One region of the Lysinibacillus sp. FSL M8-0337 genome, then DNA from elsewhere that is predicted to be linked to it. Evidence: riboswitches for the same ligand, from Rfam matches in the RefSeq annotation. Region 1 holds a riboswitch; each other region holds the start of a gene.

Region 1 (4,292 bases):
CTGCAATAGCAACATCTAACTCCTTATTATTTTTCCGCTGTATTGGTGGTAATCGAAACACACCATTTTGTGCTGATAAACGATTAAACATTTCTACATCCCCTTAAAATGTAATCGACTTATCGTGAGCACATGGCATACGTTTTATTCAACTAAGCTGTCGGTATATATGTCCAATTTAAGAAAAAGTGTTAAATTGACATCAGTCAATCTAACACTTAATTACAAGTTGCTTCCCACTCTTCGCTCCATAGGCTATATCTATAATTATAGATAGCGATACGGTCATCGCATACAAACTATGTCATGGATAGCCTTACTTTATTTCACATTATGCATTGTTTGCCAATATTCGGCGGTATTCGTTCTGCGATAAAATTTATAGAAAGGCTCATTTGGACGTGCATGTTGTTGATAAAGCGCAATAATATGCTGTAAAAAGTTTGCTATTTTTTGCACCGAAACGCCTTTAGCAAATAATGTCCCCGCCTGTGCTTTTGCCCCCACTGGAATAGCCCCTAAATAAACATCGAAGCTATCTTTTTGATAGACAAGTCCAATATCATCATAGACAGCATTATAGCAAGCTGACGCACAGCCATTGACATTTAACCGCAATGTTGATGGCACCTTTTGTCCCTGCAACTCAATGTATAATTGTTCTGCAATCTCGGCCACTTCCATTCGCTCTCCATCACAAAAATCACAAGCCTTGAACGCAACAATGGAGCCTGATGGTGAAATATATAAGCCCACTTCTTGCAGTTCACTTATAACGTCTTGAACTGTTCGCGTAGGAATGGACAACAATATACAATAGGATGCTGAATATTTAATGGCTCCACTGTCCCCTACGACTTCTGCTATTTTTTGAAATTGCTCGGGTGTATAATGTTTATTAATAATACCCGGACTTACTGCGAGACGAGTAAATTGACCATCTATATTTAATTTTTCAAATGTACGTTCTGGTATATTTGAACGAAATGCATTCATTTTTTATTCTCCTTAAATCTCGCTAGTCTCTAAAGTTATTAAAAATTTTCTGGATAGAATCCTTTAGCCAAAATTTTGATAGCCTCTGCCGCACGAACCCCTTCTGAAGCAGCTGAAAGCGGTAATATAACAAAACGCTCATTGTGCACAGCATCTGTTTCCTTTAATGCAGGATCATTTTTCAGGAAATGTATTTTGTCTTCAGCACTTTGAGAACCATAATCAATCACGACAATTACCTCCGGGTTGCGTTCTACTGTATCTTCTTTTGAGACAGTTGTCCATCCAGATTCAACTTCACCAAAAATGTTTTTACCACCAGCGACAGTGACAAGCTCATTCATAAAATTTTGAGCAGCAGTAAAGACTTCCTTATCCCCACTATCATAGACAAGCACACGTAGCTCCTTTTCTCCTTGCGGTAACTTTGCACGCACTGCATCAACATCTTTTGTCATTTGATCGACTAATGCCTCTCCTCGATCTTCAACACGGAAAATTTTTGCGATATTGCGAATATCCATAAAAATATCATCTAGCGTCGGTTTCGTTATACTTGAAGAATGATGTAAATATGTGTGGATACCAAGTGTCTCTAATTCTTCTGGTGTACCAACACCCTTTTCACTAAAGCCACTTTTCCATCCAGCGTATAAAAAATCGGCTTCACTATCTATCACTTGTTCTTTTGTTGGGTACTGCTCTGCTATTACTGGTACTTTATCGTAGGCAGCTTGTAAAGGTTCATAAATTTTATCATCTAAATAGGCTGTACCAACCATTGAATCTTCTAAGCCTAAAGCTAACATAATTTCCGTTACATGCTGATTTAAACTAATCGCCTTTTTTGGTGCCTCTGTATAAACTTGTGTAGTACCATTATTGTCAATGGTTACTTCTGTCGCCTCGCTTTGTGCAGGGTCGATATGCTCACTTTGTGTAGCACTTTCCGAGTTGTCTTTCGCACTACAAGCTCCTAAAATGCTTATAATCGCAATGGCAACAACTAGCCACATGCCTTTCCATTTGTTCATGGTTCCATTTCTCCTTTAATTATGTAATTGGATTTGTATAGGAAGAAATTAATGATTTCCTTGCTACTAGCACATAAAAAAACCCCCTTGTTTCCAAGAGGGTGACATAGTGATAAATACATTGGGTATTTAAACAATCACTATCACCATCCTCGTGGTGTTAAGTAAAAAATACATATTGGCAGGTATCCTGGCTTAGGTTCATCGCTTATACGTCTTCCCATAGTTCAACTACAGTGACTATTGTATAAACTCCCCATTTACAGTTGCGGGACAGCATCGGAATTTCACCGATTTCCCTTTTAAGCAAATGACTAAAGCCATTTGCACCAATATATAGCAGTTTTTAGTTATAAAAATAGACTAGCAGAAGGTATTTTTGATTTCAATCACACAAAAAAATCCATAAATGATACTTGTTAATAAACTATCACTATTTAAACATGAAAGCGAACTATTTGTCACGAAATGTTTGAGCGATCATTCTGGTACAATGAATAGAGACTACATTAGAAATGAGGATTTTTTATGTATAAAACGATTGGTGTACTCGCACATGTCGATGCAGGAAAAACAACTTTTTGTGAGCAATTATTATTTCACACAAATAGTATCCAATCTCGTGGAAGAGTCGATCATCAAGATACATTTTTAGATAATCATGCAATTGAACAAGCCCGAGGAATTACCATTTTTGCGGAACAAGGACGGATGCAAATAGAAAATGATACATATACGCTGATTGACACACCTGGACATGTAGACTTTTCACCTGAGATGGAACGTGCCATACGTGTAATGGATTACGCCATCATTATTGTCAGTGCTGTAGAGGGTGTACAAGGTCATACAGAAACAGTTTGGCAGTTGCTCCGTCAATACCATATACCCACCTTTTTCTTTATTAATAAAATAGACCGTGAAGGGGCGGATATCAATGTGGTTATAAACCAACTACAAAAGGATTGTTCTGACAACATCCTGTTAATCGATGCCCCATTACGTAAAGATTTTATACAAAGCTATATTGCTGAGTGGCTAGCCGAGCGCGATGATCACCTTCTCGAGGCCTTTTTAACAGATACACTCGATGCCTCAACGTGCCTGTTACAGTTACAAAAGATGATTAAAGAAGAGCGAGCATTTCCCTGCTTTGTTGGTGCTGCTTTAAAAGATTTTGGAATCAAGGAATTTGTATCACAGCTTCCCCTCCTGACAGAGACACACTTCGACCTTCAAGCACCCTTTCAAGGAGAAGTCTTTAAAATTCGCCATGATGGCACACAACGCTTAACTTTTATAAAAGCTTTACAAGGAACATTGCATACTCGCGATGACTTTTCATTTGGCGATGTTACGGAAAAAATAACAGAAATTAGGTTGTATAATGGGCGCCGTTTTCTTACAACCCAAGTTGTGCAAGCAGGAGACATTTTTGCAGTGAAAGGGCTTAGCCTAGCGAAGATTGGGGACATTTTAGGAAGTACAATAATCCCTAAACCTTATGAACTTGTGCCTACATTACAAGCAAAAGTACTGTATGAAGGGCAACAGCATATAAAGGAAATTTTACAGATTTTTCGCTTACTCGAAGCCGAGGAGCCGTCGTTACGAGTCGTTTGGCAGGAAAAATTCCAAGAAATTCATGTACATATTATGGGTGTCATACAACTTGAAGTACTTGCTGAAGTTTTAAAAAATCGCTTTTCACTTGATATTACCTTTGATAAGCCTCAAATTTTGTATATGGAGACGATTGCAACGACTGTAACTGGTTACGGACATTTCGAACCGCTCAAACATTATGCCGAGGTACACTTATTCATGGAGCCGAACAGCCGCGGAACTGGGAATACGTTTGTTAACGCCTGTCATGCTGATGATTTATCAGTTGGTCACCAACGCCTTATCGAAAAACATTTGTTTGAACGCGAACATCACGGTCTATTAACTGGCTCTCCTGTTACCGATATTCGTTTTACACTGTTGACAGGACGAGCGCATATCAAGCATACCGAAGGAGGAGATTTTCGGGAAGCTACTTTCCGTGCATTAAGACAAGGGCTAGAACAAGCGGAGAATATCTTACTTGAGCCCTATTACCGCTTCAAAATGAAAGCATCCAATGATTTTATTGGGCGAATGATGAACGATATCCAACAAGCAGATGGTACTTTTGATTCTCCGATATTGTCAGAGGAGCAAGTCATTTTAACAGGGCGTGTACCTGTTGCTACATTTATGCACTATAGTACTACTTTC
Region 2 (4,292 bases), 110 kb from region 1:
CATTAAGGCTCGAATCCGTTAAATAGTCCGCCACCTTGCCCGCAAAATCCGTTTGTACACTGTCTAAGAGCGCTAGTAAACCAATAATTTTCAAAAATGATTCCTGTTCATCCGCTGATAAAGTTGGAAATTGTTTGACATCATTGCTCATATTAATCTCAAAAGGTGTCCAAAAGTTCCCAAGCATTTTTTTATATTTTGGGTACGCCCAACTAAAACGCACATCATCCCAGTTTAAAATATTAGAAGAGCGCCCGTTCACAATGGCTGTCGAACGGTTTGGCGCCTCCTTATCCATCATTTTTCGTTTCGTAATTGTTGTCATTTTCTATTCCTCCTAGCTCGCACAAGACTCACATTCTAGCAATTCAACGGATGTTGAACGCACATAATAAGTCGTTTTCACGCCACTTGCCCAAGCATTAAGATGTAAAGCAAGTAAGTCTTTTGCCTGAATCGTATTTTGCACATATAAATTAAGCGATATGCCTTGGTCAATATGACGGGCACGTGCTGCATTTTGTTTAATCGTCCAGTTTTGATCAATAAAGTAAGCAGACTTATAATACCAAGTCGTTACGGGTGATAAGTCCGGTACTGTAACAGGAATTTTGTAATCCTTTTTCTCCTCGGAGTAACTCTTTTGGAAAATCGGATCAATCGTTGCCGTACTGCCTGCCAAAATAGATGTCGATGAATTTGGTGCTACTGCCATTACATACCCATTGCGCATTCCATAATTCGCGACATCCGCACGCAATGCTTGCCACTTGTCACTGTTGTAGCTACGCTTGTCAAAATAAGCACCTGTTTGCCAGTCAGAGCCCTCAAATAATGGGTAAGCTCCTTTTTCTCGCGCAAGTGCACTCGATGCACGAATCGTTAAGTATGCAATATGCTCGTATAATTTATCAGCATAGTCAACTGCCTCATCCGACTCCCATTGAATTTCCTTCAAGGCAAGTAAATGATGCCAACCAAATGTCCCTAGCCCAATTCCACGATAACGAGCATTAGTACGCTCCGCTTGTTTCACAGGAATAGTATTTAAGGCAATGACATTATCTAACATGCGCACTTGAATCGGTATTAAACGCTCTAACACACCAGCCGGAACAGCCTTCCCTAAATTGACAGAAGATAAATTACATACAACAAAATCTCCAGGCTTACGACGTGTCACAATCACATCATCTTCTAACGTAATGGATTCGAATTGCGTTGGCGACATGTTTTGGAAAATTTCAGTACATAAATTTGAACTATAAATCATCCCTTCGTGCTTATTTGGATTCATGCGATTTACTTCATCGCGGTAAAACATAAATGGTACACCTGTTTCCAACTGTGAACGCATAATACGCTTCATAATATCGATTGCGGGCACCACTTCTCGACTTAATAGTGGATTGGCAATGCACGACGCATATTTATCTCGGAAAGAGCCTTGTCCTTTTTGCTCATCATAACAATCTTCGAGTGAGAAGCCCATTACCTCACGTACTTCATGTGGGTCAAATAAATGCCACTCTCCACGCGCTTCGACTGCTTCCATAAAAATATCTGGTAAACATAAACCAGTGAAAATATCATGTGCGCGTAATCGTTCGTCTCCATTATTTAAACGTAAATCTAAAAACGTAAAGACATCTTTATGCCAAACATCTAAATAAACAGCGATTGCGCCTTGGCGTTGACCAAGCTGATCCACTGACACCGCTGTATTATTGAGCTGTTTGATCCAAGGCAGTACTCCACTAGATGCGCCTTTAAACCCTTTAATAGAGGAGCCGCGACTACGGATTTTTCCCATGTAAACGCCTATACCGCCCCCGTATTTCGATAATGTTGCAACATCTGTGTTCGTATCATAAATACTTTGTAAACTATCATCTACCGTATCAATAAAGCAGCTTGAAAGCTGGCCATGTGTTTTTCCGGCATTTGACAATGTCGGTGTTGCAACCGTCATATATAAATTACTCATCGCCCAATACGATTCTCGTACTTTTTCTAAGCGGTTTTCCGTTTCATCTTGCATCAATGTCATTGCAATGACCATCCAACGCTCTTGCGGTAATTCTACAGGTGTTTTTGTATAATCACGCACAACATAGCGGTCCATTAACGTTTTTAAACCGATATACGTAAACAGTTCATCACGACTCTGTTCAAGATAAGACGCAAGCTCGACTAGCTCTAGTTCACTATACTTCGTCGTTAAACAGTCATGATAAAGCCCTGCCTCGGTATAGCGAGCAAGTTGCTCTGGAAATACCTTATAGACATCTTCCACCCCAACGCCACGACGGGTAGCAAATTGATCATACAATTTTTCTAAGTAAATTTGGGCAGCAACAAATGTCCAATATGGCTCTTCCTCATCAATAAGACTAAGTGTTTGTAAAATCATCGCATCCGCCCAAGCTTCAAATGTAGCATTGTCATTTTTTCGTAGCCATCTATCCGATAATCTTACAAAGCTTTCAAGCTCCTCCTCTGTGTAACTTTTCTTTAACTTAGCCATCTGTTGTTCGATTTGAATTGTCATATTCCCATTCTCTCCCTTTCTATCAGCGCACACAAAAAAGCGATTACACACCATGTTTCGGTTGCGTAATCGCTGTAAAATCGGAAATGGAAATGAAGGACATGTACACATCGAAGTGGACAAATCTCTCGCCTCCACTTCTCAATCCCCGAAGATGTGTTGCTGTCTTGAACAACTCGGCAGGTCTCCTGGCTCATGCTTCCTTCAAATAATTGCCTTCCCGTTCTTTCACAGTGGCATCCTAATTATTTGTCAGCACTTACAGTTGCGGGGACAGCTTCGGCTTTAGATATCTCTATTTCCGAATTCCCTTTTAAACCATACTGGTACCGCTTGTCCAATATACTATATATAGTGTTTTAACTCCTAAACAAATCTAACATATTGTGTTTAACGTTTCAATAGGCGTTTTGCCCCTTGTATTCTCGTAAACGCTACTTTTGCTCGAAGCAAGCCCTATTCCAATGCAGTTTTACGCAGTTTCTCAAAATTTCTAGTAAAAATTTTTTGTGCCAGTTGCTCTTTTTCTGGATTGATTCCTAGTAAAATTACCGCACATGGCCCTGCTGTTTTTCCTACATCCAACGAACTTTTAATTTGTTGCTGCCCAAAAAGTCTTGAAAATTCTGCTTGTAAGCCTTGAGAACCTACCGGCCAAACTTGTTGCACAATTTCCTCGCGCCAAGCTTGGTAAATGGGTTGTAGTTGGGCCACATCTTCAGGCTGCGCAAGCACTTCATTGCCAACGAGTGGCAGTCCATACGTATACCAAATCAGGTTGTCACGAACAAATGGCGACCTTGTTTGTATTTCACCTAACATGGTTACAGATAATCCCGATTGCACTGTCGGCATATTGGATTCTGAACTGCCATTTACAGGTGGACATGGTAGACCTGCTTCTTCAAAAACTTGCGCAAGTCCTACGACATAACGAGACCACGCCTCATCACCTGAAAAGTTGGCAAGAATAATATGACTGGGTAGAGCATCGCCTGCAAGCTGTTCTAGAAAAGTGACGCGCCCAGTTAAATAGGCCGTTAATGTATCCGGAGCCGATACGACATCTTGAGGTTTTTCTCCGATGGCAGCAGCATTATCTGTTGTAACAATCAGATTCCCTATTTTTACTGCATTTCTCAATTTGCTCGCCCTGCCTTACGAACAAACACTTTCGAGAGTATTGGCATCACGACAGCGACAATCAATAAATTGATGACAGTTGCCATGAAAATACTCGCTAATGAGCCCCAGAAAAACGCTGGACTAATGATGAAATAAAATGGGAGTGGTGCGATCACACCGTTCAATATAAGCGCAACCGGCCATTTCCAAAAATGCATACCTTTTTTGTGCATCACACCGAATAGCCATACAACAATAAACATTTCGGCCGCAATAATAAGATGCAATGGTCCAAGCTGAAAACCAGATGTCAGTGCTGTAATCAAATGACCGATTAACCCTGCTACTCCTGCCAATACAGGCGATAAAAATGCAACGCTTAAAAATGCTGGCGCTGAGTCGAGTGCCGCCGATGATACAAAAGACGGAATTTTAATAACTGCCCCAACTGCACAAATCGCCGCAACCATGGCTGTTAATGTCAAACTCATTAATTTTTGTCGATTCATTCCATTTCCTCTTTTCTACAAGTATTCTCCTCGTTTATTTAATACGTTCTGCAATGCCATACCAAATACGATTTACTTGTTTTGCTTCTGCAAATAACGCCTGATAC
Region 3 (4,292 bases), 1.7 Mb from region 1:
TTGCAGGACAGGTTCAAAGAGATTTAATTGTTTCTTATTTAGCAAAAAGGTTCCAAACTTGTATGGATGAAAAACAACCAACACTTATTCGTTATGATATTATTGTCTCATTCAAGAAATTATTTGATGCTACTAATGATCATAAATTGTTGGATATTGCCATGAGATTAATTGAAGAAGAGCAAGATACAAAATGTAAAAAGAAATATAAAACAGCCATCCGTTAACATAGCGAGATGGCTATTTTTATGGTTGAGCGTGTTATTTTGAAGAAAGAAAAGTTATTGTTATAATAAAAAAAACAGTATTTTTGATTCATGTGAATATAGGTCTTATTTACTTATGAGGGATTTAGTAGGCAATAGTTATTAGATTTCAAAAAAAGCGACAAAACCATTTGTTGAGGAATAAGCAACATAATTGTTCACATAACGGTGAGGGGTTATAGTTGGTCATTCTATATAAAAAAATAGAAAGTAGAAAGGGTCGAGATAATGGGTATTTATAATTATTTAGTAAAGAAGCCAAACGGTGAAATTTTATCAATGGAAACCTATCGTGGAAAGACGATGCTAATTGTCAACACAGCCAACCAATGTGATTTTACATATCAATTCGAAGATTTACAGAAAATGTATGATAAATATGGCAAGGATAATTTTATTGTGTTAGGTTTCCCTTGTAATCAATTTGGAGAACAAAACCCAGAAGATGGAGCAAAGACCATTAAACTTTGTCAAATTAACTACGGGGTAACATTCCCAATCTTTGAAATAGTTCAAGTAAATGGCGAGGGGACACATCCATTATTCAATTATTTAAAGCACGAAGTAGATTTTCGTGAATTCGGCAAAGCCAATATGCAGGAAAAGATGTTAGCGGAATCAATTATCCAAATCGCTCCTAGCTTTTTAGATGGGCGTAATATTCGTTGGAACTTTACGAAATTTTTAGTAGATAATCAAGGTAATATAGTTGAACGCTTCGAACCAACTGATTCCCAACTAGATATTGAGCAAGCAATTGAAAAAATTTTATAGCTAGTTCTTTTAGTCAGAATTATTAGGAAAGAATAACGAATAGCTGGTCACTATGTAGAAATAGTGCTAAGTACGGTGTGGATATATTCGATTATACTTCAATCTCATAACTATTTTTTTAAATCCATATATGATAAACTGCTATTCAAGTGAATAATTCTTGCAGAATAATGGTGCTAATTTTAGCATAATCGGGAATTCGGTGTAAGACCGAAGCTGTTTCCGCAACTGTAAGTACAAAAATCATAATACATGCCACTGTCCAAAGACAACAGGATGGGAAGGCTTTATGAGCGCTACGAAATGAAGGTAGCTAACTGTACGAGCCAGGAGACCGACCGTTATTTAATGTATAAAAACTCTTCGGAAGCTAGGAGGATATACGGCAAATACATTAGCTGTCTTCGTTAGACAACACTATATATGCTATTTTCGTCGTTCCCTAGGGAGCGACGTTTTTTTATGCACCTTTTAAGCAAAATCTGTTCATGAAAGAAAGAAGGGATTACAGATGAAAAAAGATGCGCGTTATTCTTGTTACCCATTCATGCGTGAAAAAATATCTACAGTTGATTTTGAAATCCGTACAGATAGTTTAACAACGCATATCGGTGTAGCATTGGCTGCTGTAAAAGCCGAAGAAGTTGAACTAGTCGGGGCAGATTTATTGACTATTTTGCCAATGGCATACCATGTCAACGGCTCGGTACGTGGCAAACTTGCGGTAACGGAAGAAGATTTGTCCTGGCTCAGTGATCGTTATGATTTTTATGTAGGACATGTAAAGGAACAAATACAAAATTTTGTTTTGCCACAAGGCACGGGGGCTGCAACTGCGCTTCACTTATGTCGGAGTGAGGCAAAAAAATCGTACCGCGTGCTACATAAAGTGTCAGAGGAAAGGGAAGTACCGGCCATTCTTTTCGACTACTTAGGATTACTAGCTAATGTATTTTTTGTTATGGCTGTTTACATGAATCAACAGGCTGGAATCGCTGAAATCCCGTTTATTAGCAAATCATATCCAATGAAGAAAAAGAAGGAGAATGAATAAAGTGAAAAAACTATTAAAATTCCAATGGCTTACTGTGTTAATGCTTGCGCTTGTATTGACAGGATGCGGCACAGCAGATAAAGCGAAAAATGACGATACATCTAAATCGGACCAACAAGTTGAGCAAAGTGGCTATAAAGTTAAGGATGATCGCGATGTAGAAGTAGCATTTGATGCAGTACCGAAAACTGTTGTGTCATTACAACCAAGTAACACAGAAATTTTATTTGCACTAGGTGTTGGCGATAAAGTTGTCGGAGCTACAGAATATGATACGTACCCAGAAGAAGCAAAAAACATCGAACGTGTGTCAGATTCAGTGACATTTAATAGCGAACGAATTGTAGCCTTAAAGCCAGATGTTGTCATTGCGTACTCTACAGGAAATGAAGAGACACTAGATGCACTAAAAGGTCTTGAAGATGCAGGTGTGAAAGTATTTGTTATTCAATCAGCTGCATCATTTGAAGATGTTTATGGAGATATTCAACAACTTGCTGAAGTGATGGGTGTACAAGATAAAGGCGAGCAATTAAACAAAGAGATTAAAGCGAAAATTGCTGATGTTCAAGCAAAAGTAAAAAGTGTAGAAACACCAAAAAATGTTTACTTAGAAATTAGCCCAAAACCTGATATTTATACAACAGCAGCTGGTACTTTCCAACAGGAAATTTTAAATGCTGCAAATGTCAACAATGTATTTGGTGACCAAACAGGATGGGTAAAGGTTGCAGAGGAAGATGTTATTGCGAAAAACCCTCAAGTTATTTTAACAACGGTCAACTATGTAAAAGACCCAGTAGGGGAAATTCTAGGACGTGATGGATGGAATACGATTACAGCTATTCAAGATAAAGCAGTAAATGCTATTGATACAGATATTTCAAATCGTCCTGGACCTCGTATCGGGGAAGCTGTTGAGATGATTGCAAAAGCTGTATATCCTGAGTTATTTAAATAAGGATAAACGGTAAAGAACCTTTCATATTAGCTTTAGGCGAAAGAGAAAAGAGGCTGGGACATAACCTTAAAATCTTAAATAGAGGTACATTGGTTTTGATAAATTTTTGCTAAGAAAATATATAGAATATATTTACTATTATTTCTTTTGCAATGAATAATAAATTAGAAGGGTTCCCTAGTTGTTGGTGGCGGAGGTGGTGACTCTAGCGGGAAAAGCACATTATGTTAGACGCAACAGACCGCGCGTAGCGAGGGTTGCGGCTTACGGTGTGCCCGCAGAAAGCACCGCCGAAGCGGACAATAACGGCGCAGCAAAAAAGTGTTAGATTGACTGCCATCAATCTAACACTTTTTCTCTTTTGTCCCATTATCTGTTTTTGCTATGCCGTTGTTGCCCGCTGGCATTTCTTCCTTTGTAGAAAGTATTCGCCGAAGCGGACAATAGCGTTATTCCTGTTTTAAAATAAATATAGTTGAATAAATAAGGCATTGGATAATTGGTATTCTCTTTGTTTGTTCTATAAAATAGAAGTAGAAATGATTGCTAACATAAGGGAGGCGTAGTGGATGACACAGTTTGACATGAAAGTTATTCCGTTTGAGGCAGTCTTGAATTTCCGCGACATGGGTGGCTATAAGACGAGGGATGGTCGTATCGTAAAGAATGGCTTGCTATATCGTTCAGCTGCACTTGGTAAGATGACACCAGCGGATAAGGTGCGCTTTGAAACATTAGGGGTAAAAACAATTTTTGATTACCGAGATGAACACGAGGCACGAAATAACCCTAATCCAACATTCAAGGATGCAAAGTATATTCAAATTCCTGCAAAGGGAAATCATGCGTTTGAGATGCCAACAAATACTGGTGGTCACAATTTTTATAAAGTTGTAAGTCCTGAGATGTTCCGAGATTTTTATGCACAAATGCCATTTAACAATGTATCATTTAAAAAATTAATGGCAACCATCCAAAATCCAGATAATCTAGGTCTAGTTCATCATTGTGCAGTAGGCAAAGATCGAACAGGTATTGGAGGAGCTCTTATTTTGCTAGCATTAGATGTGCCAGAGGAAACCATTATGCAAGACTATTTAGAAACAAATATTTACTTACGTCCAATGGTAGAACGCATGGCACAGGCAATCCAAGATACTTTTAATGATCATGAATTACAGCAGTTTCACGCACTAATGTCAGCGCGCGAGGATTATTTGCAAGCCGCCTTTGATGC

The links. Region 1 has a riboswitch for cobalamin ahead of MKY08_RS11690 (ABC transporter substrate-binding protein). Riboswitches for the same ligand answer to the same signal wherever they lie in the genome.
Region 2: it holds a riboswitch for cobalamin, as region 1 does, so the genes downstream of both, MKY08_RS12265 (ribonucleoside-diphosphate reductase subunit alpha) here and MKY08_RS11690 (ABC transporter substrate-binding protein) in region 1, are expected to answer to the same signal.
Region 3: it holds a riboswitch for cobalamin, as region 1 does, so the genes downstream of both, MKY08_RS20505 (hypothetical protein) here and MKY08_RS11690 (ABC transporter substrate-binding protein) in region 1, are expected to answer to the same signal.

The regions. Positions count from the first base shown of each region.
Region 1 is NZ_CP151996.1:2,470,322-2,474,613, forward strand. Features, by position in the region: gene MKY08_RS11680 (hypothetical protein) at 1-91, opposite strand, end outside; gene MKY08_RS11685 (precorrin-3B methylase) at 322-996, opposite strand; gene MKY08_RS11690 (ABC transporter substrate-binding protein) at 1,035-2,030, opposite strand; cobalamin riboswitch at 2,193-2,379, opposite strand; gene MKY08_RS11695 (TetM/TetW/TetO/TetS family tetracycline resistance ribosomal protection protein) at 2,559-4,292, shown strand, end outside.
Region 2 is NZ_CP151996.1:2,576,522-2,580,813, forward strand. Features, by position in the region: gene MKY08_RS12260 (ribonucleotide-diphosphate reductase subunit beta) at 1-325, opposite strand, end outside; gene MKY08_RS12265 (ribonucleoside-diphosphate reductase subunit alpha) at 338-2,551, opposite strand; cobalamin riboswitch at 2,712-2,900, opposite strand; gene MKY08_RS12270 (hypothetical protein) at 3,008-3,694, opposite strand; gene MKY08_RS12275 (ECF transporter S component) at 3,691-4,185, opposite strand; gene MKY08_RS12280 (bifunctional adenosylcobinamide kinase/adenosylcobinamide-phosphate guanylyltransferase) at 4,220-4,292, opposite strand, start outside.
Region 3 is NZ_CP151996.1:4,215,566-4,219,857, reverse strand. Features, by position in the region: gene MKY08_RS20515 (hypothetical protein) at 1-227, shown strand, start outside; gene MKY08_RS20510 (glutathione peroxidase) at 495-1,040, shown strand; cobalamin riboswitch at 1,195-1,398, shown strand; gene MKY08_RS20505 (hypothetical protein) at 1,552-2,094, shown strand; gene MKY08_RS20500 (cobalamin-binding protein) at 2,096-3,055, shown strand; gene MKY08_RS20495 (tyrosine-protein phosphatase) at 3,625-4,292, shown strand, end outside.